2 regions of the Olleya sp. 1-3 genome follow, and region 1 is predicted to be linked to the other one. Evidence: riboswitches for the same ligand, from Rfam matches in the RefSeq annotation. Region 1 holds a riboswitch; the other holds the start of a gene.
The links. Region 1 has a riboswitch for thiamine pyrophosphate ahead of CXF54_RS15570 (TonB-dependent receptor). Riboswitches for the same ligand answer to the same signal wherever they lie in the genome.
Positions count from the first base shown of each region.

Region 1 (15,726 bases):
TTAACAAAAAAGCGTAACTCGCCTTAGGCGATGCAAAGATAACTAATAGATTTTAGAATATTAAATGCCTCTATATAAAACCATTACTCCTAACTCACAAACTACTGTTAAAATCTGGAAGATTGAGGAGTCTTATGACCAATTAATCAGTGGTTTAGACTTGAAACCTGAAAGTATGACGCGTGTTTTAAGTATGAAAAGTCAACTGCATCAGCGTGGCTTTTTAAGTGTCCGTCACCTATTAAAAGCATTTGGTTATACAGATCAAGATCTGTTTTATGATACTAATGGAAAACCGCATTTAAAAGACGGAAAACAAATCTCAATAACACATAGTTTTACGTTTTCTGGCGTGATTATAAGTGATAGTAAGGTAGGGATTGATATTGAGCGCCAACGTGATAAAATTAAAGTTATCGCTAAAAAGTTTATTACTTATGAGTTTGATTATCTAAATAAAGAAGCTTCAGATTATATTAATAAGCTAACTGTTATTTGGGGTATTAAAGAATCGCTTTATAAATTGTTTGCCACACCAGGTATGTTATTTAGAGATCATTTTCTTGTAATACCATTTACTATGGCAGATTCTGAGACTATATGTTGGATAGATTATAAAGGATTAAAAAAACGCTATACTGCCAATTACTTGGAATTTGAGGGATTCACTTGTGCATTTGTAATAGAATAATGAGTGTTTACAACGACATACTTTCCGCAGCAGCGAAACAAGAAAAATTATTAGCAATTTTAATAGATCCGGATAAATTTGAAATTAATCTAATTTCTGAATTTGCTCACAAAATTAATCAATCCATCATCACTCATGTTTTTGTAGGTGGAAGCACAGTAGAAGTGGAGGTGACGCAAAAATTAGTGTCAGCTTTAAAACCATTAACTAAATTACCCATCGTGCTATTTCCTGGAGATGTCACGCAAATTTCTAAAGATGCTGATGCTATTTTGTTTTTGTCATTAATATCGGGACGAAACCCTAAGTACTTAATCGAAAAACAAATTGAAGCTGTATCCATTTTAAAAAACACCAATCTAGAGGTGATTCCTACGGGTTATATTTTAATTGAAAATGGAAAAGAAACCGCGGTACAAAAAGTAACTCAAACCCAACCAATACCAACTGCTTTACACAGTTTAGTTGCAGATACAGCTAAAGCTGGCGAGTTATTAGGTAAAAAGCTTATTTATTTAGAAGCTGGTAGTGGTGCTTTACATCCCGTGCCTTTACAAATGATTAAATTTGTGAAGCAAGATTTAACTATACCTCTAATTGTTGGTGGCGGAATAAGAAGTAAACAGCAACTAAACGATGCTTATAAAGCAGGTGCGGATCTAGTGGTCATAGGGACCGCTTTTGAAGAAAACATAGATTTTTTTAACCATATTAGATTGTAAAAATGAATATCTCAGTAGACTTAACCTTGTCACCATTAAGTGATGATTTTGAACAACATGTTATCGATTTTATAAAAGCATTACGAGCGTCAAAATTTACGGTATTAGAAAATCCTTTAAGTACTCAGATTTTTGGTGAATTTGACCAGTTGATGCCTTTTTTAAATGAAAAAATTAAAGCTTCTTTTGAAAATCAAGACATTTGTGTGCTAACAATAAAAGTGGTAAAAACAGATAGAAGCGAGTATGAACCACATTTTTAATTTTCTTTTTGGACAGTATTTAGAATACGAAACAGCAGATGTTGTTTTAGAGATTATTGCAGTCATTTTTGGCTTTTTGTCTGTTTGGTGTTCTAAACAAAATAAAATTTGGGTATTTCCAACGGGTATGATAAGTACCGTAATTTTTGTCTATTTATTATTTAAATGGCAATTATTGGGGGATATGATGATAAACGCCTATTATTTTTTAATGAGTGTTTATGGATGGTATATTTGGACAAGGAAGGTAGATGATAGTCACGTGACACCAATTTCTAGAACAACACCTAAAGAGAAAAAAACGAGTCTTTTTATATTTATAGGAACCTTGTTTTTTGTTTACTTTGTATACCAATGGTTTGATAAATGGACTAGTTGGGTAGCTTACGTGGATACAATAACAACTGCAATCTTTTTTGTAGGTATGTGGTTAATGGCTAAACGTAAAATTGAAAATTGGATTTTTTGGATAATAGGAGATGTTATCTCAGTGCCTTTATATTTTTATAAAGGATTTACCTTTACTTCCTTTCAGTATTTCGGATTTACAATCATTGCCTTTTATGGCTATATAGCATGGAAAAAGTACTTACACAGCAACCCGCAAACTGTATAAAAATTGTGCTGTTTGGTCCAGAATCAACGGGTAAAACAACATTATCGCAACAATTAGCACGCCATTACCACTCGGTTTGGGTGCCAGAGTATGCAAGAGATTATTTGCAAAACAAATGGAATAACGAGCGTAAAACCTGTGAGCCTAAAGATTTATTGCCAATCGCAATCGGGCAAATGGCATTAGAGAATAATTTGGCTCAAAAAACAGACTCTGTTTTAATCTGTGATACAGATTTATTGGAAACTAAAGTGTATTCTGAAGCGTATTACTCTGGGATCTGTGATCCTACACTTGAGAAATATGCTTTAAAAAATATATATGATTTATACTTTTTAACGTATATTGATACCCCTTGGGAGGCAGATGACTTACGTGATAAGCCCGAAGAGCGAGAAGCTATGTTTAAAGCGTTTGAGTCGGCATTAATAAAACATAAAAAACCTTATGTGTTATTAAAAGGAGATAAAAAAACGAGATTAGAGTTAGCTATAAAACATATAGATTTATTATTAGAAAAATTTGGAGATGCAGTTTAATAAAAAAGATTTAGATTTTATCAATCAAAAAGGGCTAACACAAAAAAAAGTAGAGCAACAATTAAATCTACTTAAAGCGGGGTTGCCTTTTATTAATTTAGAAAGAGCAGCAACTATAGATGATGGCATACTCCAGTTTTCTTACGACAAGGCATCTCAATTAATTAGTCATTACGATTCAAGAAAAGACGATTTAAAGGTTGTAAAATTTGTGCCTGCTTCTGGTGCAGCAACTAGAATGTTTAAGTTTTTGTTTGAGTTTTTAAAAGACTATAAGCCCAAAAAGCAAAGTATAAATGCATACATCAATAAAAATAAGGCGTCAGAATTATCCTTGTTTTTTATTGGTTTAGAGAAATTGCCGTTTTACAAATTGGTAATTCAATATTTAGAAGACAATAATAAAATAGATAAAAAATCTAGTAATGATCAGAAATTATACGCATTTATAAAAGCAGTAATGGAAGCCGATCAATTGTATTTTAGTGATTTCCCTAAAGGATTACTGCCGTTTCATAACTATAAAAAACACCTTGCGAGTGCTTTTGAAGAACATTTATTTGAAGCAGCGTTGTACGCTTCTGTAAAAGGTAAAGCAGCACTTCATTTTACAATTTCTGAGAAACATAAGGATAAATTTCATGAAGAATTTGAGAGAATACAGGAAATTGTAGAGGAAAAAACAAAGACTAAATTTGATGTGTCATTTTCATATCAAAAAGAGTCTACAGATACTATTGCTGTTACTTTAAAAAATGAAATTGTACGTGAAGAAAACGATGAGTTGTATTTTAGACCTTCAGGACATGGTGCATTACTTGAAAATTTAAACGAATTTGATGCAGATATAATATTTGTGAAAAACATTGATAATGTTGTTGTTCATGAATATGAGCTTGAAGTTGCTAAGTCTAAAAAGATGCTAGCAGGTTTGCTGATTGAAGTAAGAGAACAAGCATTTAAATACGCTAAAGCTTTAGACGAAAAAGAATTGTCTGATAATGATATTGTTGAGATTGCAGAGTTTTTAATTTCAAAAATGAATGTTGTTATTTCTTCTGAGTTTGAGAAATATTCTAAGCAATATCAAATTGAATACTTAAAAAGTAAGCTAGACAGACCGATTCGTATTTGTGGAATGGTTCAAAATGAAGGAGAACCAGGAGGAGGTCCGTTTTGGGTAAAGGATGAGGGTGCTAACTTGTCATTACAAATTGTGGAGTCCGCTCAAATTAATAAAAAAGAAAAATCTCAGAAAAGCATTCTTAAAAAAGCGACACATTTTAACCCTGTTGATTTAGTTTGTAGTATTAAAAATTATAAAGGAGAAGTTTATGATTTACAAAAATTTGTAGATCAGCAAACAGCTTTTATTACTATGAAAACTAAGGTAGGTAAGGATATTAAGGCTCTTGAATTACCGGGGCTTTGGAATGGAAGTATGTCTAATTGGAATACTATTTTTGTGGAAGTGCCATTAGTGACTTTTAACCCAGTAAAAACGGTAAACGATTTATTAAAACCGACACACCAAGTCACTTAATATGTTAGATAAAGTTGCTTTAGAAAAAGAGTTTAAATTAAAAGCTATCCGCAGCTCAGGAAGTGGTGGTCAACACGTAAATAAAGTAGCGACAAAAATAGAACTTAGTTTTTCTGTAAGTCTATCAATTGTATTAACTGAAGAACAAAAAGAGTTAATTTTAGTTAACCTATCTAAGAGGTTAACTAAAGAGCAGGTCTTGATATTGCAGTGTGGAGAAAGTCGTAGCCAGTTAAAAAATAAAGGCATTGCAATAAAACGTGCTTTTTCCATTCTGGAAGGTGCATTACATGTCGATGCCAAGCGTAAACCAACTAAAATTCCGAGAGCGGTTATCCGAAAACGTCTGAAAAATAAGAAATATAATTCTGATCTAAAAAATAGTCGCAGAAAGCCAAGCTTAGATTAAAGACTATTAAAATTGGCTTAATTGTGTAATTGCAATATTAATATTTGCTGGTTTTTGTAGATTTTAAAAAAAAGTTAGATTGCTATTTCATAAATCAAAATTCTAATCTACCTTTGCAGCGTTCTCATAAAAGGGGTGCCTATATCGGCTGAGATCATACCCATTGAACCTAGAACAGGTAATGCTGTTTAGGAATTTGAAACACATTTTATTGTGTTACTAAGTGATACTTAGATAGTCTAAGTGTTGCAAAAACTAATTAATAACAATTAAGAATAATCACCTCTTTTTATTCGATTATCATTTTAATCGTAATGAAAAATTTATTTCTTTTTTTAACACTTTTAGTGTTATCGGCCAGTGCTTACGGGCAAGACCAAAAAACAGTTACCTTAGACTCAACAAAAATTACCAAACTAGACGAAGTCTTAATTCAATCTATTCGGGTAGAGGCAGATTCGCCAATTACACACTCTAATGTTACAAAAGCAGATTTAGAAAAACGTAATTTAGGTCAGGATATACCTATTCTTTTAAATTATTTACCATCTGTTGTAACTACAAGTGATGCCGGAGCAGGAGTTGGATATACTGGAATCCGTGTTCGTGGTGTAAGTGCGCAATCAACAAATATTACTATTAATGGTATTCCGTATAATGATTCAGAAAGTCTAGGAACATTTTGGGTTAATTTAGGAGACTTTTCTTCTTCAGTAGAAAGTTTACAGCTACAACGTGGTGTTGGTACATCTACAAATGGATCAGGTGCTTTTGGAGCGAGTATTAATGTGCTTACAGATGCAGTTGCAAAGGAAGCTAAGGGAGAAGTTTCTAATAGCTTTGGAAGCTATAATACCAGAAAGCATACCGTAAAATATAGTACAGGGTTATTAAATGACCATGTAGAGATTTCAGGTAGATTATCTCAAATTAATTCTGATGGTTATATTGATAGAGCGACGTCAGATTTAAAATCGTACTTCCTTCAGGGTACTTATGTGGATGATAATACACTTATTAAAGCGGTTACTTTTGGTGGTAAAGAAGTTACCTATCAAGCTTGGAATGGTATAGATATAGACAAACTTAAAGAGGATAGAACATTTAATCCTTCAGGAGAATATCAAGATCAAGATGGTATTACACGTTATTATGATAACGAAGTAGACAATTACACACAAGATCATTACCAATTGCATTGGAATCAAAAATTTAATAATAATTGGTCTACTAATTTAGGTTTAAATTACACTTACGGACGTGGGTATTTTGAACAATATAAAGAAGACGAAGATTTTGATACTTACGGTTTTGATCCAATCACTTTAGGGAACGAAACCATCAACGAGACTGATGTAATTAGAAGACGTTGGTTAGATAATAATTTTTATGTTTTAAATGCTAGTGTTAATTACAAAGATGACAACTTAAATTTAAGTTCGGGTGTGTTTTACAGTTCTTACCATGGTGAGCATTTTGGAGAAGTAATCTGGTCTCAATACGCAAGTAATAGCCAGATTAGAGACCGTTATTATGAGGGTGATGGTGATAAATATGATTTTAGTGCGTTTGCAAAAGCGACGTACCAATTAAATAATAAGTTAAGCCTGTTTGGAGATTTGCAATTTAGAAGTGTAAATTATGATACTAGCGGTATTAGTTCTGACTTAGTATTATTTGAAATAGATAAAACCTATAATTTCTTCAACCCTAAAGCAGGATTATCTTATAATTTAAACCCTAGTAATAACTTTTATTTCTCTTATGCACGAGCAAATAGAGAAGCTAGTAGAAGTGATTTTGAAAGTAATCCAGATATTAAACCAGAGCAATTAAATGACTTTGAACTAGGATGGAGATACAAAAGTAAAAACTTAATTTTTAATGCGAATGCTTATTACATGTTGTATAATGAGCAATTGGTGCTAACAGGAGCAATTGATGATGTAGGATCGTTTATCAGAGATAATTCTGGAAAAAGCTCACGTTTAGGAATCGAGTTGGAAGCAGTAGTAAAATTAAGTAATCAATTTTCTATTCAGCCTAACGTAACGTTTAGCTCAAATAAAAATGACGAAACGATTATAAATAGAGATGGTGGACTTGTAAATTTAGGGAAGACTAATATTTCTTTTTCACCGGATGTAGTGGCTTCAAATGCATTTGTATTTCAACCAATGGATAATCTGCAGTTTTCACTTTTAAGTAAGTTTGTGGGAGAACAATTTATGGGTAACACAGATTCTGATACCTCAAAATTAGACAGCTACTTTGTTAACGATTTTAATGTAACCTACGAGATTAAAACAAATAAAATTTTTAAATCTATCCTGTTCTCAGGACTAGTAAATAATATTTTTGGAGAAAAGTATGTGTCTAATGGATATTACTATACCTATGACGATACATGGTCTAATCCAAATACAACAACAACTATAGAAGGTGCTGGATATTATCCACAAGCAACGACTAACTTCTTAGTTGGTGCAACGTTAAAATTTTAATCACTAATTTTTAAGTAAACCAGTAAAAAGCATCTCAAATTTGAGGTGCTTTTTTAATTGTTATAAACTCTAATAACACTTCCGTTAACTTCAACAAAATAAGGTTTTAATGCAAATTGCCCAGAGGTTCCATCAAATGGTGCTCCGTCTACAATGTTATAAGAATTTCCATCTTCGCAGTTACAGGTAGCAGTAATACCAGATACCGTTAATTTAGAGCAAGTGGAAGGGACGTGGTTAGGATCGGTAATTTCAAAAGCAGTGTACATATTGTTACCAATATTATAAATTACAATACCTTTATAGCCAAAACCGTTAAGTACTAAGTGGTTGCTAGGAAACTGTAAGGAGTTGTATTGTGGTAGTGTTGTATTTATTGAATTTAGAGTGTCAAATGCAATATTGGGGATAAAGTTATTAGTATCATTATCGTCATTTTTTTGACAAGACGTGACTAATATAAAGCAGAATATTATTGTAGCTATAGACCTTAACATATAAATTTAATAATTTTTTAAGATTGCAATTTACAACAATTACAATGTTGAGTTAAATATTTTGTATATTTGTAATGCAAAATCTCGTGTCGACGAGATTTTTGTGTTTAGCGCTAAATTGTTTTAGCGCCTTTTTATTTAAACGAAAAAAATATGAGTAAAGTATCTTATTATACAGCAGAAGGATTAAAAAAGTTGCGTGAAGAGTTAAAGCAACTTAAGGATGTAGAGCGTGTTAAAGCATCAAGAGCTATTGCGGAAGCAAGAGATAAAGGTGATTTAAGTGAAAATGCCGAATATGATGCAGCTAAAGAAGCGCAAGGTATGCTAGAAATGCGTATTGCTAAATTAGAAGATCAAATGGCAGGAGCACGTGTTATTGACGAGTCTCAAATGGATACGTCAAAAATATTGGTCTTATCAAAAGTAAAAATCAAAAACCAAACTAATGGAATGGAGATGAATTATACTTTGGTGGCCGATGGTGAAGCAGACTTAGCAGCAGGAAAAATATCTGTAAACAGTCCTATTGGGAAAGGTTTACTTGGTAAAACTGTTGGGGACGTTGCAGAAATACAAGTGCCAAACGGTATTATTAAATTTGATATTGTCGAAATAAGTAGATAAATAAATGGTGTTTTATTTCGCTTAAGCTGAAAACCATTTCAAATAAAAAAGATTCCTGTTTTTGTACAAAGCAGGAATCTTTTTTTATCTTTAAATCATATACAAATAATTATGGCATCCATTTTTACAAAAATAGTTAACGGAGAAATCCCTTGTTATAAAGTAGCAGAAACTGAAGATTTTTTAGCCTTTTTGGATGTTAATCCAAATGCTAAAGGACATACGTTATGTATTCCTAAAAAGGAAGTGAATAAAATTTTTGATTTAGACGAAGCAGCATATATTGGTTTAATGCAATTTTCAAGAAAGGTCGCTATAGCTTTAGAAAAAACAGTGCTTTGTAAGCGTGTTGGTGTAAGTGTTATTGGTTTAGAAGTGCCTCATGTACATGTGCATTTAATACCATTAAACACAATGGAGGATGCTAGATTTATTAATAAAGTAACATTAGAAAAGGAGACTTTTGAAGCTTTGGCTAAAGCAATAAGTGCCAACCTATAGTTTATAGACCACAAGTCCTATTACTGCTGTAATTACAGCTATACCTGCAATAACTAAGATCCAAAACAAACTTTTATATTTTTTAGATGCTTTTTTAGGCTGAAAAGCTTTCATTTGGTATTCAAAAACGCGTTCGATATCGTCCGTCCATCTTGCTGGATAAATAGGCGTATTGCAAACGGTGCAATTCATTTCAGTACTGACCTCTTGGGTAATGCTTTTGTAAAAAGAAGTTTCAATAAAACGTTGCTTAAATGTTAATTGCAACCCTTTAGTGCTAAAGCACTCAGGACAATTGTTATTTAAATTAACTGTTTTTATTGTTATTAATCTTTCTGCCATCTATATCGTTTTTAAGCTAATTTGCATCGTTGTTCCTTTTCCTTTTTCAGAATTTAGAACTTTAATGCGACCATCATGGAAATCTTCTACGATTCGTTTTGCCAATGATAAGCCAAGTCCCCAACCGCGTCTTTTAGTTGTGTAACCAGGGTCAAAGATAGTGTTAAATTCGTTTTTACTTATCCCTTTTCCGGTATCTGTTACAGTAATTTTTACTTGTTGTTCAAGTTGTGATATAGTAACCTGTAAATCACCTTTTCCCTTCATGGCATCAATAGCATTTTTAACTAAATTTTCAATAGTCCAGCTATATAATTGCTTATTTAAATTGACGTAAATAGGGTGTTCTGGGATTTTGAGGCTAAAATTGACTAGTTTTGAGGACCTTGTTTTTAGATAATCATAGGCTTCTTGAGTTTCGGCTATAATATCCGATTTTTCTAACGTTGGAAGTGATCCTATTTTGCTAAAACGCTCAGTAATAGTTTGCAAGCGATGGATGTCTTTTTCAATTTCTTTAATATATTCAGGATTGGTGTCTTCACTTTTTAAAATTTCTGTCCAACCCATTAAAGAAGATAAAGGAGTTCCAATTTGATGTGCAGTTTCTTTAGCCATTCCTGACCATAATTTATTTTGTGTTGCAATTTTTGAACTACGATAAAAAAAGTAAACTACAGCTCCAAATAAAACGATGATTAATAATAATGCTAATGGGTAGTATTTTAATTTATTTAATAGTGGCGAGTTACCGTAATACAAGGTCCCAATAGATTCTTCGCTATTAGAGTCGTTATTAAAGTAAGATAATGGTATTGGGTTATTTTCTTCTTGATATTGTTGTTGTCTTTTTTTTAAAAAAGAAGTCACGTTTCTAATACCTGTAGTATCTAAGTTTTTTAAACTTTGAAAGTCGCCTTCTGGAGACACTAGTATCATTGGGGTTGTTGAGGTGGAATCCGTAATTATAAAAGAAGTTACGTTATTGACTTCACTATTAATATCATTAAAACTGTTTAGAAAATCACTTTGTGCGTATGACCATGTTTCCATTTTACGGCGTTCTTCTGCTTTAAATTTTTGAAAAAACACATAGGTATTCCATAAAATTAAAGAGATAATGGCAAACGAAGCAATGATAATAATCCAACGGATTAGTTGGCGATGTTTTGTAAAAAACATGATGGTTAATTTTTGTTGTTAATATAATGCAATTCTGTTAATAATATTGTGATGGTTGGTCAGTAATTACCTTTTAGTTGGTAAACAGATTATGTATTTTTGCTAAAATCAAACAGACAACTATGTTATCTTTTACTCCACAAGAATTTTCAACAGCTAAATTACATGGGTATTTACTAAGTGCTGTAGCACCTAGACCAATTGCATTTGCTAGTACTATTGATGCAGATGGTAATCCTAATTTATCGCCTTTTAGTTTTTTTAATGTCTTTAGTGCAAACCCTCCAATTTTAATCTTTTCGCCAGCAAGACGTGTAAGAGATAATACAACTAAGCACACTTTGGAAAATGCCGAGTTAACTAAAGAAGTTGTTATTAATGTTGTAAATTATGATATTGTACAGCAGATGTCTTTAAGTAGCACAGAGTATGCTGAAGGTGTTAATGAGTTTGATAAAGCTGGTTTAACGATGTTAAAGTCGGATTTGGTAAAACCGTTTAGAGTGGCTGAAAGCCCAGTGCAAATGGAGTGTAAAGTTAACGAGATTGTTAAATTAGGTACAGAAGGTGGTGCTGGAAATTTAATTATTTGCGAAGTTGTCAAAATGCACGTTTCAGAAGATGTTTTAGATGAAAATGGTGCAATTGACCAAGTCAAGCTTGATTTAGTATCTAGAGCTGGTGGTAGTTTTTATAGTAGAGCAAAATCTGGGTTTTTCGAAATTCCAAAACCGCTATCAACATTAGGTATTGGTGTTGATGCCTTACCAAAAGAGATTAGAGAAAGTGCGGTTTTAACAGGGAATGATTTGGGTCTTTTAGGGAATGTTGAAAACTTACCTGAGGAAAAAAGCATTCAGGCTTTTAAAAACCAACATAATTTAAGTTCTTTGTCCACAGAACAGAAACATGAAAAAGCAAAGTCTTTTTTAAGCTTTAGTGATGTAGATAGTGCTTGGAAAGTGTTATTATCGTAAGTTTGCGATACCAAAATAGACGAATATTTAATAATTATATAGAAAATGGAAGTACAAGGAAAAGTTAAGCTAGTAGGAGAAACTCAAAGTTTTGGTAGCAACGGATTTAGAAAAAGAGAGTTAGTAGTAACTACAGAAGAACAATATCCTCAACATATTTTAGTAGAGTTTGTTCAAGATAAATGTGATTTATTAAACAATTACCAAGTTGGACAAGATGTAAAAGTAAACATCAACTTACGTGGTAGAGAGTGGGTTAATCCTCAAGGAGAAACTAAATATTTTAACTCGATCCAAGGATGGAGAATTGAAGGTGTACAAGCTGGAGCAGCACCTCAGGGTATGCCAGAAGTGCCACCTGCACAAGCTTTTGAGCCTGCAAAAGATGTTAAGTCTGAAGATCATGACGATTTACCTTTCTAGTAAAAACAATGCTGTTTTGGCAGCGTAATTATATAAAACCTCAATACAATAGTGTTGAGGTTTTTTTATTTTAGACCTTTTCCTTATTTTTCGATAAACAAAACCTGTAATGGATTTTTTAAATAGTAATCTTTCTTTTCCTGATGTGTCCCATGCTACCGAAGATGGTTTGCTAGCTGTTGGAGGTGATTTAAGTGCCCAACGTTTATTGCTAGCCTATCAAAAAGGAATTTTTCCTTGGTTTGAAGACGATAATACTATTATGTGGTGGTCTCCAGATCCTAGATTTGTTTTATTTCCGGAAGCATTGAAAGTCTCTAAAAGCATGAGGCAAGTATTACGTAATTCAGATTTTGAAGTTACAGTTAATACAAGTTTTGATTCGGTAATTAAGGCATGCGCAGCAGCTAAAAGAATAGGTCAAGAGGACACATGGATTACCAAAGGGATGATTGATGCATACACCAAATTACACCATTTAGGATATGCTAAATCTATAGAGGTTTGGTTAAATAAAGAATTGGTAGGCGGTTTATATGGTGTGGATCTTGGTAATGGTGTGTTTTGCGGAGAAAGTATGTTTGCTACAGTTAGCAATGCTAGTAAAGTGGGCTTTATAAGTTTTGTACAGAATACCAATTACAAGCTTATTGATTGCCAAGTATATACTAATCACCTAGAAAGTTTAGGTGCGGAGGATATATCTAGAGCTCAGTTTTTGGAGTATTTAGTTTAAACTTCGTTATATCTAAAGCAACCCACTTCGTGATCGTTTACCATACCAACAGCTTGCATAAAAGCATAAATTACTGTGGATCCCACAAACTTAAAACCACGCTTTTTTAAATCCTTACTTAAGGCATCACTTAAAGCTGTATTTGCTGGCGCATTTTTATAATAATCTATAGTGTTTTTAATGGGCTTATTATCTACAAAAGCCCATAAGTACTTGCTGAAACTTCCAAATTCTTTTTGGATGTCCATAAATAATTGAGCATTTGTTATTGTTGCATTTACTTTTAACTTGTTTCTTATAATGCCTGCATTTTGTAATAACTGAGCTTTTTTGTCTTCATTATAATTTGCTATTTTTTTGTAATCAAACTGGTCAAATGCATCAAAAAAATTATTTCGTTTGCGTAAAATAGTAATCCAACTAAGTCCTGCTTGAAAAGTTTCTAGAATTAAAAATTCAAATAGTGTGGCGTCATCATGGACAGGATTACCCCATTCGTTATCGTGGTAAGCCTCATAAAGTTCATCTCCAACACACCAACCGCATTTATGTTTTGTCATTTTTATTGATTTTAAAATTAAGTATTATCGCTATAATTAAACCGATAATAAGTGCCACTTTTAAACTACCATAAAAGTTACACTCCGTTGTTAATTACCCTTCAAACTATTGTGGTAATATTTAAAACAAGCCAACCAGTAAAATAGGTCATTTAAATAGTTACTTTTAGTTGCTTATTTATTTTCAATGTAAGGTTTTTAATTAATTACTACTAATGTAACAACAGTAACTTAAAAATCATAATAGTTACTGTATTTTTGTACTATGGAAACACTTAAAGACACAATTATCAAACAAATTATACAAGACGGTTTAGATAATAGCATGAGCTATACTGAGTATAGAGAATTAGTTTCGACTTTAGTCGAAAAAAACGCTAATACAGGTCATGAAGTGACGGAGGCATTAGCTAACTATACCATGCTTAATAATAAGCGTATGAAGCGTTGGGATAAAACAATTAAGGTTGGAGAGGCTGTTTCAGATGCTATAAAACACAAGAGTATTAATCAAACTTGGATTATTATTACAGAAAGTTGGTGTGGAGACGCTGCACATGTAATGCCTGTAATTAATAAAATGGCAGCGCTTAATGACGGTATTGATTTTAGAGTGGTTTTAAGAGATCAAAACGAAACTTTAATGGACCAGTTTTTAACTAATGGTTCTAGGTCTATTGCTAAGCTAATAATGTTAGATACGGACTCTAAAGAGGTTCTTGGGACTTACGGTCCTAGACCAAGTACGGCAACTGCTTTAGTAAATGACTATAAAGTGCAGCATGGTGGCTTAACACCAGAGTTTAAAGAAGAATTACAGCATTGGTACAATAAGGATAAAGGTCAAACTGTTATTGCAGATTTATTGCCTTTAATGGGGTAATTATACACTGTATTATTTATATAAAAAAAGCCTCTCTTAATTTAAGAGAGGCTTTTTTATTAATACGTTTACTTACTAGCTATTTATACTATTTTCCTTTAAATTGAAAAGTTATAGATCCAATCTGTTTTGCTTTATTGGAGGTGTTAAATTTGGCTTCTTTTGCATATTGCAATGCATGTTCTTGCAAACATAAGTTGCTTGAAGTCGAAGCGTTATTGACGTAAGTATCGATAACATTACCGCTTTTATTAACTATGATATTAATTACTATTTTACCTTCTGCATTACATAAATAGACAGGGATAGGTAATGAAACATCAGTACGCCCTTTTAAAGAAAAATACACACTACTATTTGTGTTTGCGACATTACCTTGTTTGGCACTTTTATTTTGAGATTGCTTATTTAGCACCTCATTTACGCTATTAAAACTAGTTAAGGTTTGTTCTGATATAACAGCGTTACCATTACTTTTTTCTGAAGATGCATCACTTTTAGGACTGTTTTTGTATGTCTCTAGTTTAGGGTTTGTATAATCTTCAGGTGGTGCAATAGGTTTATAGGCTTGCGAATAATGTTTGTAGTTTTCTGACGTGTTATAGGCCTTATTAGTTGCTTTGGGATTGTTTTTTAATATAATGTCTTCAGCTTTATCAGGAATACTAACGTCTTCAATAACCTGTAGTTGATATAGTGTTTCAGCTACAGCTGTACTTCTCTTATAAGCACCTATATTTAATACAGAAAGTATCAGGGTACCTGTAATTAATAAAGTTATAGCTAATGCTTTTTGAGAATTATTTAAAGTCATTAATGGCAAACTATTAAAATAACGGTTATGCTATTTAGTGATGTATATACGTTTATAAAACCCGAAAAGACTAGTGTTAGTCCTTTTTTTGGAGATTTTTAATAAAATCCTCAATGGATAATCCTTCTTTTACATCAAAGGCACCAATTTTTGTGCGTCGTAAAGCCGATAAGTGTCCTCCAGAATTTAACGCTTTTCCAAAATCGTTAACTAAGGATCGTATATAGGTTCCTTTGCTACAAACAACTCTAAAATCTATATTTAAGCCATCAATGTTTGTAATTTCAAATGTTTCAATTGTAATTTTTCTGGACGGTATCTCTACGGTTTCGCCAGCTCGTGCATATTCGTATAAACGTTTCCCTTCTTTTTTTAATGCAGAAAAGATAGGTGGGAATTGGTCAATTTCTCCCGTAAACTGTTTCGTTGTTTGGTGGATTAATTCCTCAGTAATATGTTCTGTTTCAAACGTATTATCAACCTCGGTCTCTAAATCGTAAGACGGTGTTGTGCTTCCTAAAACAATAGTTCCGGTATATTCTTTAATTTGACCTTGAAAAGTATCTATTTGTTTTGTCATTTTACCCGTGCAAATGACTAGTAATCCTGTTGCTAACGGATCTAAAGTTCCGGCATGTCCAACTTTTATTTTTTTAATATTAAAAGCTTGTCGGATTTCCCAACGTAATTTGTTTACGGCTTGAAAAGAAGTCCAATTTAAAGGTTTGTCTATTAATAATACTTGTCCAGCTTGGTAGTCGTCTCCAGTCATAACTTAATTTAAAATCGAAAATGATATAGCAATAACACCAACAATAGCACAGTAAACAGCAAAATAAGATAACTTGCTTTTTTTAACTAGACTAATCATCCAAGTACAAGCAAATAAACCGGCTA
Region 1 covers NZ_PJBW01000058.1:546,944-562,669, reverse strand. The annotation lists gene CXF54_RS15605 (4'-phosphopantetheinyl transferase family protein) at 65-691, shown strand; gene CXF54_RS15600 (geranylgeranylglyceryl/heptaprenylglyceryl phosphate synthase) at 688-1,413, shown strand; gene CXF54_RS15595 (thiamine-binding protein) at 1,416-1,676, shown strand; gene pnuC (nicotinamide riboside transporter PnuC) at 1,660-2,292, shown strand; gene CXF54_RS15585 (AAA family ATPase) at 2,253-2,831, shown strand; gene CXF54_RS15580 (DUF4301 family protein) at 2,821-4,374, shown strand; gene arfB (alternative ribosome rescue aminoacyl-tRNA hydrolase ArfB) at 4,376-4,783, shown strand; TPP riboswitch at 4,905-4,995, shown strand; gene CXF54_RS15570 (TonB-dependent receptor) at 5,098-7,287, shown strand; gene CXF54_RS15565 (hypothetical protein) at 7,341-7,784, opposite strand; gene greA (transcription elongation factor GreA) at 7,938-8,411, shown strand; gene CXF54_RS15555 (HIT family protein) at 8,523-8,912, shown strand; gene CXF54_RS15550 (hypothetical protein) at 8,907-9,254, opposite strand; gene CXF54_RS15545 (sensor histidine kinase) at 9,255-10,436, opposite strand; gene CXF54_RS15540 (flavin reductase family protein) at 10,559-11,413, shown strand; gene CXF54_RS15535 (DUF3127 domain-containing protein) at 11,459-11,836, shown strand; gene aat (leucyl/phenylalanyl-tRNA--protein transferase) at 11,946-12,572, shown strand; gene CXF54_RS15525 (DNA-3-methyladenine glycosylase I) at 12,569-13,132, opposite strand; gene CXF54_RS15520 (thioredoxin family protein) at 13,398-14,015, shown strand; gene CXF54_RS15515 (hypothetical protein) at 14,104-14,829, opposite strand; gene truB (tRNA pseudouridine(55) synthase TruB) at 14,906-15,601, opposite strand; gene CXF54_RS15505 (undecaprenyl-diphosphate phosphatase) at 15,605-15,726, opposite strand, start outside.

Region 2 (15,726 bases), on a different contig from region 1:
TACTTGCGGGAATTGCAATTATTATTTACGGCTTTTGGTTAGGATTACTCTTAGTTGCTTTTGGTATCACTGGTTTACTAGGTGTTTTAGAGAGATTAGATAAGAAGAAAATAAACTTAATAAATATTATTATTTCCTCGATTGCAATTGTATGTCTACTTGCAGAATATTGGAGACCATTAGGTTTTAACCGCAGTATCATTGTCAATCTTATTTTTGTTGCTATTATTTGCTTCGGAATTTTAGGTCTGTTTTCTATTTTTAGAAGGTATTATAGTCAGATTCTAAACTGGGCTCTAGCCAATAAAGTATTGTTTTTAATAATTCCTGTGACCGTTCTTATATCTGGATTTTGGATTATGAAAAATACAGGAAAAGAGTTTATGCCTTCTCTAAATGAAGGGTCGTTTTTATTAATGCCAACCTCCTTACCTCATGCTGGTGTTGAAGAAAACAAACGTGTGCTTCAGCAATTAGACATGGCGGTTGCGACTATTCCAGAAATTGAAACTGTAGTGGGAAAAGCTGGTAGAACAGATTCGCCTTTAGATCCTGCACCTTTATCCATGTATGAAAACATGATTCAATATAAATCGGAATACATGCGCAATTCCGAAGGAAAAAGACAGCGTTATAAAGTGAATGCTGATGGTGAGTATGTATTAAAAAACGGAATGTCATTGCGAGCAGAACAAAGTGAAGCGTGGCAATCTCTTAATGCAAAGGATCAACTTATCGAAGATAACAACGGTGAATATTACAGAAACTGGCGACCAGAAATTAAAAGTCCTGATGATATTTGGAACGAAATTGTACGCGTCACCAAATTACCAGGCGTGACGTCTGCACCAAAATTACAACCTATAGAAACCCGATTAGTCATGCTACAAACCGGTATGCGTGCGCCAATGGGAATTAAAGTAAAAGGTCAAGATTTAAAACAAATTGAAGCGTTTGGCTTAGAATTGGAACGACTACTAAAACAAGCGGAAGGCGTTAAAATAGAAGCTGTTTTTGCTGATAGAATTGTTGGAAAACCTTACTTGCTAATTGATATCGACAGAGAAAAAATAGCCCGTTATGGTATTTCAATAGCAGATGTACAAAGTGTTTTAAAAGTTGCTATTGGTGGTATGGCATTAACACAAACCGTTGAAGGACGAGAACGTTATGCAGTAAGAGTGCGTTACCCAAGAGAGTTGCGTGGTAATCCGGAAGATATAAAAGACATTTATATTCCTGTAGATACGGGTAGTCCTGTTCCGTTAAGTGAATTGGCAACCATTAGATATGAGCAAGGTCCACAAGTAATAAAAAGTGAAGACACGTTTTTAGTAGGTTATGTCTTGTTTGATAAATTGGATGGTTTTGCAGAGGTTGATGTTGTCGAAAATGCACAAGCCTTGTTTCAACAAAAAATAGAATCTGGAGATCTAATTGTTCCAAAAGGAATCAGTTATAAATTTACAGGTACTTATGAGAATCAATTGCGTGCAGAAAAAACATTGTCTGTGGTTGTTCCGTTAGCATTGGCTATCATCTTTTTAATACTTTATTTTCAGTTTAAATCTGTTAGCACATCATTAATGGTATTTACAGGAATTACGGTGGCGTTTGCTGGTGGTTTCATAATGATTTGGTTATATGGTCAAGATTGGTTTTTCAATTTCAGTTTATTTGGCGAGAATATGCGAGACCTCTTCAACATGAAAACCATCAATTTAAGTGTCGCTGTTTGGGTTGGTTTTATTGCACTATTTGGTATTGCTACCGATGATGGTGTGGTTATGGCAACCTACTTAACGCAAACTTTTGATCGCGAAAAACCGTCTGACAAAAAAAGTATTAGAGCTGCTGCTTTACATGCTGCCGAAAAACGAATTCGTCCGTGTTTAATGACTACAGTAACCACCATTTTAGCATTGTTACCCGTTTTGACATCCACAGGTAAAGGAAGTGATATTATGATTCCGATGGCAATTCCAATATTTGGAGGGATGGTTATTGACATTACCTCCTACTTTATTGTCCCGGTTTTATATAGCTGGAGAGAAGAGATTAAAGTGAAAAGATTAAAGTGAAAAACTAAAAGTTAAAAGTGAAAAGTGAAAAACTGCAAGTTGAAAGCTTAAAGTTGAAAGTTCTAAGTGAAACACTAAAATTATGGGAAGAAGTATTTTAAAAGATAAAAGTTATGCCTTTGCTATTTTAATTGTGAAATTATCTCAATTACTAGTTACAGAACAAAAGGAATATGTTTTAAGTAAGCAACTTTTAAGAAGTGGAACAGCTGTTGGAGCGTTAATTCGTGAAGCAGAATTTGCACAGAGTAAAGCAGATTTTATTCATAAAATGAGTATTGCTCTTAAAGAAGCCAATGAAACTTTGTATTGGATCGATTTATTAAAAGACACCAATTATATTGATAAACAGCAATATGAAAATCATTTCCATTTAAATAAAGAATTGGTAGCTATGTTGGTTAGTTCCATAAAAACATCAAAATCTAGATTATAATGACAAATTCTATAAAAAAAGTACTGTATTTCATTGTTTTTAGTTTTTCACTTTTCTTTGTTCACTCTGTAAATTCCCAAGAACTAGAAACCTACATTACTACTGCTTTGGAAAATAATCCTGAGATTCAGAAATTTGAATTACAATACGCTATTGCTACAGAAAAAGTGAATGAAGTTAACACGCTTCCAAACACCGATTTTAGTGCTGGCTATTTTGTAAGTGAACCAGAAACACGCACAGGAGCACAACGTTTTAAAGTGTCGGCAAAGCAAATGTTGCCTTGGTTTGGGACTATTACTTCACGCGAAAATTATGTAAGCGCATTGGCTGATGCAAAATATGAAGACATTGTAATTGCTAAACGAAAGCTTGTTGCTTCGGTGTCGCAATCGTATTATAATCTTTATGCTAATAAAGCAAAACAAGAAGTTTTAAACGAGAATATTAAATTATTAGACACCTACGAAACATTAGCTTTAACCTCTGTTGAAGTTGGTAAAGCATCTGCAGTAGATGTATTACGATTGCAAATGCGTCAGAATGAAATGCAACAATTATTAGACATCTTAAGTCAACAATTTTTAGCAGAGCAAACTAATTTTAATAAGCTACTAAATCGGGATAAAACTATTGCTGTAAATGTTGTAAATGCATTGCATATGCCTTCAGAAGATTTTGAAATAAATTTGGAAAATTTAGTATTACATCCAGAATTGTTGAAGTATGATAAACTGTTTGCTTCCGTAGAAAAATCAGAACTAGTAAATCAGAAAGAAAGCAATCCAATGATTGGTTTTGGTTTAGATTATATCGCCATTTCAGAAAGACCAAATATGAATTTTAATGATAACGGAAAGGATATAGTTATGCCAATGGTTTCGGTTTCAATCCCAATATTCAACAAGAAATACAAATCACAAACCAAACAAAACAAATTGCAACAACAGGAAATCGAATTTCAGAAACAAGACCGTTTAAACACGTTAGAAACACTTTTAGACAAAGCAATAAACGATAGGGAATCAGCTAGAATAAGTTACAATACACAAGTAAAAAACTTAAAACAGGCTAAGGATGCCGAATCGATTTTAGTAAGAAGTTACGAAACAGGAACTATTGATTTTAATGATGTTTTAGATATTCAAGAATTGCAATTGAAGTTTCAAATGAACCAAATCGAATCCGTTAAAGCCTACTATTTACAAACCATAATTATTAACTACTTAACTCAGCAATAATGAAACATACATATCACATACACGGAATGACTTGCAACGGATGTCGCAGTCATGTGGAAGACACCCTTTCAAAAGTAAAAGGTGTTTTAAAAGCTACAGTTAATTTAGAAAAAGCGGAAGCTACGATAGAAATGGATTCACATATCGCCTTAGAAACCTTTCAGGAGGCTTTAAAAAACGATGGTGGCCGATACAGCATACATAATTTAGGAGACCATAATCATGCTAAGGACAATAGTAATACTTCCGTGGAAATAAAAAAAGGGCAAGGTACAGGTACTTTTTACTGTCCTATGCATTGCGAAGGCGATAAAACCTATGCCAAATCTGGCGATTGCCCAGTATGCGGAATGGATTTAGTGGAAGAACAAAACCTATCAAATACCACAACAACACAATGGACGTGCCCAATGCATCCTGAAGTTATTAAAGACGAACCCGGAGCGTGTCCCATTTGCGGAATGGATTTAGTGCCATTGGAAGCAGATGCTTCAGCAGAAGATAAAACCTATAATAAACTATTAAAAAAATTCTGGATTGCAGTCGCTTTTACTGTACCCATATTTTTAATAGCCATGTCAGAAATGCTCAGCAATAATCCATTATACACCATTTTAGAGCAAAAAACATGGAATTGGATCCAGTTTGTATTGTCTATTCCTGTTGTGTTTTATGCCACATGGATGTTCTTTACACGTGCTTGGACTTCAATTAAAACAAGAAACTTTAACATGTTTACGCTTATCGGTATTGGTTCTGGTATCGCTTGGTTATTTAGTGTATTCGCTATGCTATTTCCAGAGGTCTTTCCTGCAGATTTTAAAACCGCAGAAGGCAATGTTTTTGTGTATTTTGAAGCTGCAACAGTGATTCTAACTTTAGTATTATTAGGACAACTATTAGAAGCAAAAGCGCATAGTCAAACTAGTGGTGCAATAAAGGAATTACTAAAATTAGTACCCGCAACCGCAACATTGGTAACAGAAGGCGAAGACAAAGTTATTGCAATTGATAAGATTGAACAAGGCAATTTATTACGTGTAAAACCTGGAGAGAAAATACCTGTAGATGGTAGTATTGTTGAAGGACAGAGTAGTATTGACGAATCTATGATTACCGGAGAACCTATTCCTGTTGATAAAGTGGTAGCCGATAAAGTAACCTCAGGAACCATAAATGGCACAAAGTCGTTTGTAATAAAAGCTGAAAAAGTAGGTTCGGAAACGTTACTGTCTCAAATCATTCATATGGTTAATAACGCTAGTCGTTCTAAAGCACCAATACAGAAACTGGCAGATAAAATTGCTAAGTATTTTGTACCTACCGTATTACTAGTTTCTATAATTACCTTTATTCTTTGGGCAGTCTTTGGTCCAGAACCAGCGTATGTATTTGCGTTTGTAAATGCTATTGCTGTATTAATAATTGCTTGTCCTTGTGCTTTAGGGTTAGCAACACCAATGTCTGTTATGGTTGGTGTTGGTAGAGGTGCACAATCTGGTGTATTAATTAAAAATGCAGAAGCTTTAGAGACAATGAATAAAGTAGATGTGCTTATTGTAGATAAAACGGGAACGATTACAGAAGGAAAACCATCTGTTGAAAAAGTGATTGCTGTTACTAAAATTGAACAAGAGCTACTACTCCACTACATTGCTTCTTTAAATCAATATAGCGAGCATCCTTTAGCAGAAGCTATTGTCAATTATGGTAAATCAAAACAGGTCGCTATTACCAAAGTAAACGATTTTGAAGCAGTAGCAGGAAAAGGCGTTATTGGTACTATTGATAATAAAAAAGTAGCTTTAGGAAATGCTAAATTATTAGAGCAATACTCTATTTCTATATCAGAAAATTTAGCTAGTCAAGTAATTGCAGAGCAAGAACAAGGAAAAACGGTGTCTTACATCACCGTAGAAAATGAAGCTGTAGGATATGTTACTATTTTTGATGCCATTAAAAAGACAAGTCAAGAGGCTATAAAACAACTTCAGGACAATGGTATTGACGTTATTATGCTTACTGGAGACAATAAAAACACAGCTAAAGCAGTCGCAGAACAATTAAAATTAAAACATTATAAAGCAGAATGTCTGCCAGAAGATAAACTAAACGAAATAAAAAAATTGCAACAACAAGGAAAAGTAGTTGCTATGGCTGGAGATGGTATTAATGATGCACCAGCTTTAGCACAGTCGGACGTTGGTATTGCAATGGGAACAGGAACCGATGTTGCTATTGAAAGTGCTACAATTACTTTAGTTAAAGGAGATTTACAAGGCATTGTAAAAGCTAAAAACTTAAGTCATGGTGTGGTTAAAAACATACAACAAAACTTGTTTTTTGCTTTTGTTTATAATGTTATCGGTGTACCAATTGCAGCAGGAATATTATATCCATTTTTCGGATTGTTATTATCTCCAATGATTGCTGCTTTAGCAATGAGTTTTAGTTCAGTATCAGTAATAGCCAATGCGTTACGTTTAAGAAATATTAAAATATAGTCAAATGAAAAAATATATAATTTACACAGCAGTATTAGCGGTTGGGTTACTATTGGGATGGTTTCTTTTTGGAGGCACTTCTAATACTGAAACAGAACATAAGCATGATAATGCAGCAGAAACTAACCAAATGTGGACCTGTTCTATGCATCCACAAATAATGCAACCCGAATCTGGCTCATGCCCTATTTGCGGTATGGATTTAATTCCTGCAGAAAGTAGCGCTAAAGGGTTATTAGCAGATCAGTTTAAACTATCTGAAAACGCTATAGCATTGGCCAATATTCAAACGTCGATAGTTGGTAATGCTAATACGGAAGATAATGCCATAACATTATCAGGTAAAATTGTAGAAAACGAAGACAATACAGCCATACAACCTGCGCATTTTGACGGAAGAATAGAAAAATTATATGTCAAGTCTTTAGGCGAAAAGGTTAATAAAGGACAAGCTATTGCTAAAATTTATTCGGCAGATTTAATTGCAGCGCAGCAAGAATTGATAACGACGTATAGTATTAGAGCATCCCAGCCACAGTTATACAAAGCAGTGCAAAACAAGTTTAAAAACTGGAAAATTCATGGTTCTCAATTAGACGACGTTTTAAAAACGGGACAAGTAAAAACAAGTTTTACAATCTATTCTCATGTATCTGGTGTTGTTACAGAAATTGCAGTGAGTGATGGCGCACATATTATGGATGGAAAACCCATTTTTAAAGTTTCTAATTTAACAACAGTTTGGGCGAACTTTGATGTGTATGAAAACCAAATTAGTCAATTCAAAAAAGGACAAAATATTCACGTTGTGACTAATGCTTACGCGAATAAAGTATTTAAAGGCACTGTAGATTTTATAGATCCTATTTTAGATACTAGAACTAGAACTGTAAAATTACGAGTAGTACTTAATAACAAAGACCAAATATTAAAACCTGGTCTATTTGTAGAAGGGAAAATAAAAGGAATCACTGCAAGTAAATCCGATGTTTTATCTATACCAACAACAGCCGTGTTATGGACAGGAAAACGCTCTGTAGTCTATATTAAATCGAATCCAAATGAACCTGTTTTTGAAATGCGTGAAATTACATTAGGTACTCAAATTGGTGATAAGTATCAAGTTTTAGAAGGTTTAAACACTGGTGATGAAGTGGTAACCAACGGAACCTTTACAGTGGATGCTGCTGCACAGTTACAAGGCAAAAAATCTATGATGAATAAAAAAGGAGGTAAAGTTATGACGGGACATGAAGGCCATTTAGGAATGGAAACTACCACAAATACAACGCGTCAAAAAGGAGCTAATACGGAACGAATAGACGTTTCAAAACAATTTCAAAACCAATTAAAAGTTGTCTTTAATGATTATATCCAATTGAAAGAGGCCTTACTTAAAGATGATATAAACACTATTAAAGCAGAATCAAAACAACTACTAAATGATTTGCCTAAAGTAGACATGACATTACTAACAAGCCAAGAGGCGCATAAACAATGGATGTCACTTGAAAAAGAACTAAAATCTGTTACTACGTTACTTTCAAACACTTCTGAAATTGAAGATATAAGAGGCCATTTTAAAGATCTATCTTCGAAATTAACAGAGGTAATCAAAGTTTTTGGAATAAACGAAAAAGTGTATAACCAGTTTTGTCCAATGGGAGACAATAATAAAGGGGTGTATTGGCTGAGTAAAAAGGAAAATGTGATTAACCCTTATTTTGGAGGTAAAATGCTGACTTGTGGAGAGGTAAGACAAACCATAAACTAATACTATTGCAACTTTAATTAACAAATATAAATTCGGAATTTAAAAGAGACAAACAATTAAATTACGAATGTGTTTCAATTATACAGAATTAAAATAAATTTTAAAATTTATTCATTTTGTAACTAATTACAAATTCAAATTACTAGCTTTGTTACAGTAAACTTTAGGAGTAGCTATTAAATTAGTTTGAGAAAAATCCTTAGAACCTGATTTGGTTAATACCAACGTAGGGAAAAGTTAACAGTATTTTTTACTGTACACTTCCTCTATTTTCAATTCTTACCATTCTCAATCCTTTATTGTTTACATAACTGAAGCTTTTATGCTTCTAAATTGTAATTAATATGATAAACATAAAGGTTAATAACATCACGTACCAATTTCAATCTACGGTCACACTAGACCAAATAATTAACCAACTAGATATTTCGGTTAACGGGATTGCTGTTGCTATAAATCAAAGTATTATCACCAAATCAGATTGGATCTCTACAACGCCTAATGATGGTGATGCTCTGCTAATTATTAAAGCTACTCAAGGCGGATAATAGCCACTTTCAAACACTTCAATACAATAAAAGACCAAAAATAATCAACCCTTAAACGATGAAAAACAAAGATACTGCGCCTAAACAAGGCGGCATTACTAGAAACCCTTTTCCTAATTCTAAAAAGATTTACGTTAGTGGTAAAATTCACCCACAAATCAAGGTCGCTATGCGCGAAATTGAGTTGAGCGACACCGTGGATTCTATGACTAAAAAGAAAACACCTAACCAACCAGTAACAGTGTACGACACCTCGGGTCCGTATACAGACCCAAACAAGCAAATCGATATCCATAGCGGAATAGAGCGCATTCGTGAATCTTGGATTTTACAACGTAATAATGTAGAACAATTAGACGCCTACTCTTCTACCTATTGTAATCAGCGTCTAAACGATAAAAGTTTAGACCACATGCGTTTTAAGCTACTAAAAAAGCCATTACGTGCTAAAAAAGGAGAAAATGTAACCCAATTACATTATGCCAAACAAGGTATTATCACACCAGAAATGGAATACATTGCTATCCGCGAAAACCAGCGTATTGATGAGATGATCCAAATAAGAAAGCAACATAAGGGCGAGCATTTTGGGGCCTCTATTCCTGATAAAATCACACCAGAATTTGTACGTTCTGAAGTTGCAAGAGGTCGCGCCGTAATACCTTCCAATATTAATCACCCAGAAGCCGAACCTATGATTTTAGGACGCAACTTTTTGGTTAAAATTAATGCTAATATTGGTAACTCGGCAGTCACCTCTTCTATTGAGGAAGAAGTGGAAAAAGCAGTCTGGGCGTGTCGTTGGGGTGCAGATAACATCATGGATTTATCTACCGGAGAAAACATTCATGAAACCCGCGAGTGGATTATTCGCAACTCCCCTGTTCCCGTTGGTACCGTACCTATTTATCAAGCTTTAGAAAAAGTAAATGGTGTCGCAGAAGACTTAACTTGGGAGATTTTTAAAGACACGTTAATAGAGCAAGCAGAACAAGGCGTTGATTATTTTACCATTCACGCAGGTGTTTTATTACGTTATGTACCTATGACCGCTAATCGCGTTACCGGTATCGTATCTCGTGGTGGCTCTATTATGGCTAAATGGTGTTTAGCCCATCATAAAGAAAGCTTTTTATATACTCATTTTGAAGACATTTGCCAGATTCTTAAACAATACGATGTCGCTTTTTCTTTAGGTGATGGTTTACGTCCTGGATCTGTTGCAGATGCCAATGACGAAGCGCAGTTTGCCGAGCTAGAAACCTTAGGCCAATTAACACAAATTGCCAGAAAACATGACGTACAATGCTTTATAGAAGGTCCTGGTCACGTACCAATGCACATGATTAAAGAAAATATGGAGAAACAAATCGAGCTTTGTGACGAGGCTCCTTTTTACACATTAGGGCCTTTAACCACAGATATTGCACCTGGTTACGATCACATTACATCCGGAATTGGAGCTGCCATGATTGGTTGGTACGGTTGCGCTATGTTGTGCTACGTAACCCCAAAAGAACATCTTGGTTTACCCAATAAAGAGGACGTCCGCGTTGGTGTAGTAACCTATAAATTGGCTGCTCATGCTGCCGATTTAGCAAAAGGGCATCCGGGGTCACAACACCGCGATAATGCACTAAGTATGGCACGATTCGAGTTTAGATGGGAAGATCAATTTAATTTGGGATTAGATCCCGAACGTGCTAGAGAGTACCACGACGAAACGTTGCCCGCAGCTGGTGCTAAAATCGCCCATTTCTGCTCGATGTGTGGACCAAAATTCTGTTCCATGAAAATTTCTCAGGAAGTCCGTGATTTTGCAGCCGAAAACAAAATTGTAGATAACGAGGTCATTCAAAAAGGAATGGACGAAAAATCTAAAGAATTTAAAGCCAAAGGTTCCGAAGTATATCTATAAAATAATTAGGAAGTTCCCACGCAAAAAAAGCGTGGGCAGGCTTTCCATTACAATCTTTTGCAGAAAAAGCAAAAGGATTTTCATTGCAATCCTTAACTCAAAAACACATGATCATTGTCATTGCTCCAGAACAAGATGTGCCTCAAGAAACTGAAACATTAAACACATTGTTTCATAATGGTTTAGAGTGTTTTCATTTAAGGAAACCTTTAAAAAACTATCAAGAGCATGTTTCGTATTTAAATCAAATAGAGACTAAATACCATCATAAAATTGTAGTCCATCATCATCATAAACTGGTTAATACATTCCCCTTAAAAGGGATTCATTTTACAGAACAAAAAAGAATAGATCATATCGATAATCCTGGTCCATATTTAAAAAATTTAGACCTATTTGGAAAAACAATTAGTGCTTCTTTTCATAATCCTGAAGTATTGGCTAATTGTTCTTTTCAATTGGATTACCATTTACTAAGTCCAATATTTGATTCGATATCAAAAAAAGACTATTCCGGTAAAGGTTTTGACGTTACTGCTATTGATAAGTCAATTATTGCTTTGGGAGGTATTACTGTTAACACTATACCGCAAGCATTATCCCTAGGTTTTAAAGGTGTTGCAGTTTTAGGGAGTATTTGGAATACAAAAAATCCTATTGATCAATTTATAGCATTAAAAAAGGCAGTATTAAATAAAATAATATGATACCAAAACTACATTATATATCGCAAGGCGCCTCTCCTACCCAACATTTAGAGAACATTAAAAAAGCCTGCGTTTCAGGAATAGACTTAGTACAATTACGACTAAAAAACGAGACTAACCACGTGGTACTAGAAACCGCAAAAAAAGCAAGAGAAATCACCTCAAAACATGGTGTTTTACTAATTATAAACGATCATTATAAAATCGCTATTCAAGCCCAAGCAGACGGTGTTCATTTAGGAAAATCAGATACCTGTCCACTAATAGCTAGAGCGACTTTAGAAACATGGCAAATTATTGGAGGAACAGCAAATACACTTGAAGACTGTCAAACATTAATAGATAAAAAAGTAGATTATATTGGTTTAGGACCTTATAGATTTACCAAAACTAAAGCCAACTTAAGTCCTGTTTTAGGGCAACAAGGCTATGCTTCATTAGTAAAACAATTACAAACCAAAACACCAATTATAGCTATAGGTGGCATTATTCAAACAGATGTTTCCTCTATTATAAAAACAGGTGTTCATGGTATTGCTGTTTCCGGCGAAATTACTCGTGATTTTAATTCAATTTTAAATTTTAAGACATTAATCAATGCTGACATCACACAATAACCAAGATAGTCATCAAAAGAAAATAATACATACTATGTTACAAATAGCAGATAAACAATTTAACTCCAGATTATTTACAGGAACAGGCAAATTTAGTTCGTCTAAAATAATGGAAGACGCTTTATTAACCTCAGAGAGTGAGCTTATAACCGTAGCATTAAAACGGGTTGATGTAAAAGATAAACAAGATGATATTTTAAGTCATTTAAAGCATCCTAATATACATTTATTACCAAATACGTCTGGCGTTCGTGATGTAAACGAAGCCATTTTTGCAGCACAATTATCAAGAGAAGCTTTGGAAACCAATTGGATTAAAATAGAAATACATCCCGATCCAAAATACTTATTACCAGATCCAATCGAAACCTTAAAAGCAGCAGAGATATTGGTAAAATTAGGGTTTGTAGTTATGCCTTATATTCATGCAGACCCAGTATTATGTAAACGATTAGAAGATGTTGGTGTGCAATGTGTGATGCCTTTAGGGGCGCCAATTGGAAGTAATAAAGGCATTAAAACACAAGAGTTTCTAGAAATTATAATAGATCAAAGTAACGTCCCCGTTATTGTAGATGCGGGTCTTGGTGCGCCTTCTCATGCTGCTTTTGCAATGGAATTAGGTGCAGACGCCGTTTTAGTTAATACAGCCATTGCTGTTTCTCAAAACCCTGTGCAAATGGCTGAAGCTTTTAAGCTTGCTGTAAAAGCTGGTAGATTAGCTTACGAAGCCAAATTAGCACCTGTGATTAATAAAAAAGCTATGGCAAGCAGTCCACTAACTAGTTTCTTAAATTAAGCATATGAGCAGTTTTAAAGACGTATTTGATAAGTACAATTGGGAAGACACGTTACAAAGCATTTTTGATAAAACAGAATCGGATGTTTTGCATGCTTTGAATAAACCAAAACGAGATTTAGAAGACTTTAAAGCGCTGATTTCGCCTGCTGCTAAACCGTATTTAGAGCAAATGGCACAATTAAGTCAACAATTAACTAAAAAGCGTTTTGGTAATACTATCCAAATGTATGCACCAATGTATTTGAGTAACGAGTGTCAAAATATTTGCACCTATTGTGGTTTTAGTATGACTAATAAAATTCCACGTAGAACATTAACAAATCCAGAAATCCTTAAGGAAGTGGAGTATTTAAAATCTAAAGGCTATGATCATATTTTACTCGTTACAGGAGAAGCTAATAAAACCGTTGGTGTAAATTATATTGATAATGCGTTGCAACTTATTCGTTCGCATTTTTCAAATATCACTATCGAGGTGCAACCATTACTTCAAGATGAGTATGAAACGTTAATTGATATCGGACTTTATGCCGTATTAGTTTATCAAGAAACGTATCACAGAGACGAATATAAAAAACACCATCCAAAAGGTAAAAAATCTAACTTCGATTTTAGACTAGATACTCCTGATAGATTGGGTAAAGCGGGTATTCATAAAATAGGATTAGGCGCCTTATTTGGTTTGGAAGATTGGCGTGCAGATAGTTTTTTTACTGCACTTCATTTAAATTATTTACAAAAAACATACTGGAAAACTAAATACTCCATCTCCTTTCCTAGGTTAAGACCACATTCTGGAGGATTAGAGCCAAAAGTAGAAATGACAGATCCTGATTTAGTACAGCTAATTTGTGCCTTCCGTTTGTTAGATGAAGATGTAGAATTATCCATGTCTACACGCGAAAGTCAAGTGTTTAGAGATAATATTGTCAATTTAGGTATCACTTCTATAAGTGCGGAATCTAAAACAAATCCGGGTGGTTACGCGGTAGCACCTCAATCTCTAGAGCAGTTTGAAATCTCTGACGAAAGATCAACTGAAGCAATAACAACCATGCTAAAAACTAAAGGTCTTGAAGTAGTTTGGAAAGATTGGGCAAATAATTGGAAATAATGGAACTATCAAAACAAGAACAACAACAGTATGATCGTCATCTAATTTTAGATGAAATAGGTCAAAAAGGGCAATTAAAACTTAGGCAAGCTAAAGTGTTAGTTATTGGTGCAGGAGGTTTAGGATGCCCTATATTACAATACTTAACAGCTGCTGGTGTTGGTACTATTGGAGTTATAGATCATGACACCATCGCACAAAGCAACTTGCAACGTCAAATCTTATATACCTATGCCGATGTGGGTAAGCTTAAAGCTGAAATAGCTACTAAACGGTTATCACAATTAAATCCATTTATAACTTTTGAAACGCATTTAGAGCGATTAACAGTGGATAATGCCATCTCTTTATTTTCTAAATATGATATTGTAGTGGATGGTAGTGATAACTTTCCGACACGTTATTTAGTAAATGACGCAGCTGTTTTAACTAACAAACCTGTGGTATTTGGTTCAATTTTTAAGTTTGAAGGCCAAGTCTCTGTCTTCAATTATCAAAACGGACCAACGTATCGTTGTTTATATCCAAATGCTCCAAACCCTAATGAAGTACCAAACTGTTCAGAGATTGGTGTTTTAGGTGTTTTACCAGGAATAATTGGTAGTTTTCAAGCTAACGAAGTAATTAAAATAATCTGCGGTATTGGCAACGTATTGTCAGGCAAACTACTAACCTACAACACGTTAATCATAACGCAATTGATTTTGAATTTTAATAAAAACATGTCAATAAACATAACTGATTTAGAGTCCAATTACGACGCTATTTGTGGGATTACACCAGATAATCATAAAAGTATTACCCTAGAACAACTACAACAACATCCCGAAAGATATAATTTATTAGATGTTCGGGAAACGGAAGAACGCGCATTATACAATATAGGCGGGCAACATATTCCGTTAGGAGAATTACATCACCGAAACTCTGAAATATTTCAAGACAAACCAGTAGTTGTGTATTGCAAATCTGGTGTACGCGCCAAAAAGGCAATTAATATTCTTAATCAAAACACTATAAAAATGCCTTTACTATTTTTAAAAGGGACTATCATTTAAAATTTAACTGGTAATAATTCCTAAAAAAAGCACAACTTACAGTTGCCTCATTTCGATAATATTCTCTAAAAATTAGAGCTATTTTTAATAGTCTTTATATTTAATTGTTAAAAAATAAAACATACTGCAATTTATTGAAGAGTTTAAGCATTTACGGGGCTTACATTGGTAAAAAAAGTATATTTGTTTTGATTGAATTTCACGGTTTATTAACCTAGAGCTTCAATCTTTTTTTTCTAAAATTAATAAATCAAAACAAAAAATTATGAAACATTTATTTATTGTGTTTACAGCTTTAATGTTGAGCACAGTGTCTTATTCTCAATTTGAAATGTCACTTAGTACAGGTTATGCTTTTGATAGTGCTGGAATGAAGTTAGGTGAAACTGTTACTATTTCTGAAACTGAAAATTCTTACGGAAGTTATGGTGAAGGTGCTAACGTACAAATAAGAGGTACTTACTTTTTTAACGACTCATTTGGAGTAGATTTAGGTATTGGTTATTTACACGGTACAGATCAAACTGTTTCTAAGGTTACTCTTCCAAATCGTAATGTTGATGCAGTTGCAAGAGCACGTGCTTTTGGAGCATCTACATCTATAGTTTATAAATTTACAAACAACTTTTATGGTCGTTTTGGAGCATTATTAAAATTAGGGGGCAAAACGGAAGCTGTTATTTATGACAAATCAGTGTTTTCTCAAGCAGAAGCAGATGCTAGTGGTTTACCATTAGGATCGTACTCTGAGACTAATTATAAAGAAGATTTTCATGGACATTTCCCATTAGGATTTGTTGGTGCTTTAGGATATAAATTTAACTTAAATGACAACTTTCAATTATTTGTCGAAGCGGAATATTACGGTATTAGCTTAAAGCGTAAAGATTCTGAAATCACAGAATTTAACACAGATGTTATGTTAC
Region 2 covers NZ_PJBW01000009.1:42,625-58,350, forward strand. The annotation lists gene CXF54_RS10755 (efflux RND transporter permease subunit) at 1-2,081, shown strand, start outside; gene CXF54_RS10760 (four helix bundle protein) at 2,164-2,517, shown strand; gene CXF54_RS10765 (TolC family protein) at 2,517-3,758, shown strand; gene CXF54_RS10770 (heavy metal translocating P-type ATPase) at 3,758-6,262, shown strand; gene CXF54_RS10775 (efflux RND transporter periplasmic adaptor subunit) at 6,267-8,036, shown strand; TPP riboswitch at 8,192-8,286, shown strand; gene thiS (sulfur carrier protein ThiS) at 8,381-8,584, shown strand; gene thiC (phosphomethylpyrimidine synthase ThiC) at 8,643-10,502, shown strand; gene CXF54_RS10790 (thiamine phosphate synthase) at 10,610-11,209, shown strand; gene thiE (thiamine phosphate synthase) at 11,206-11,826, shown strand; gene CXF54_RS10800 (thiazole synthase) at 11,807-12,625, shown strand; gene thiH (2-iminoacetate synthase ThiH) at 12,630-13,742, shown strand; gene moeB (molybdopterin-synthase adenylyltransferase MoeB) at 13,742-14,800, shown strand; gene CXF54_RS10815 (outer membrane beta-barrel protein) at 15,066-15,726, shown strand, end outside.
Region 2: another riboswitch for thiamine pyrophosphate. It lies ahead of thiS (sulfur carrier protein ThiS); the one in region 1 lies ahead of CXF54_RS15570 (TonB-dependent receptor).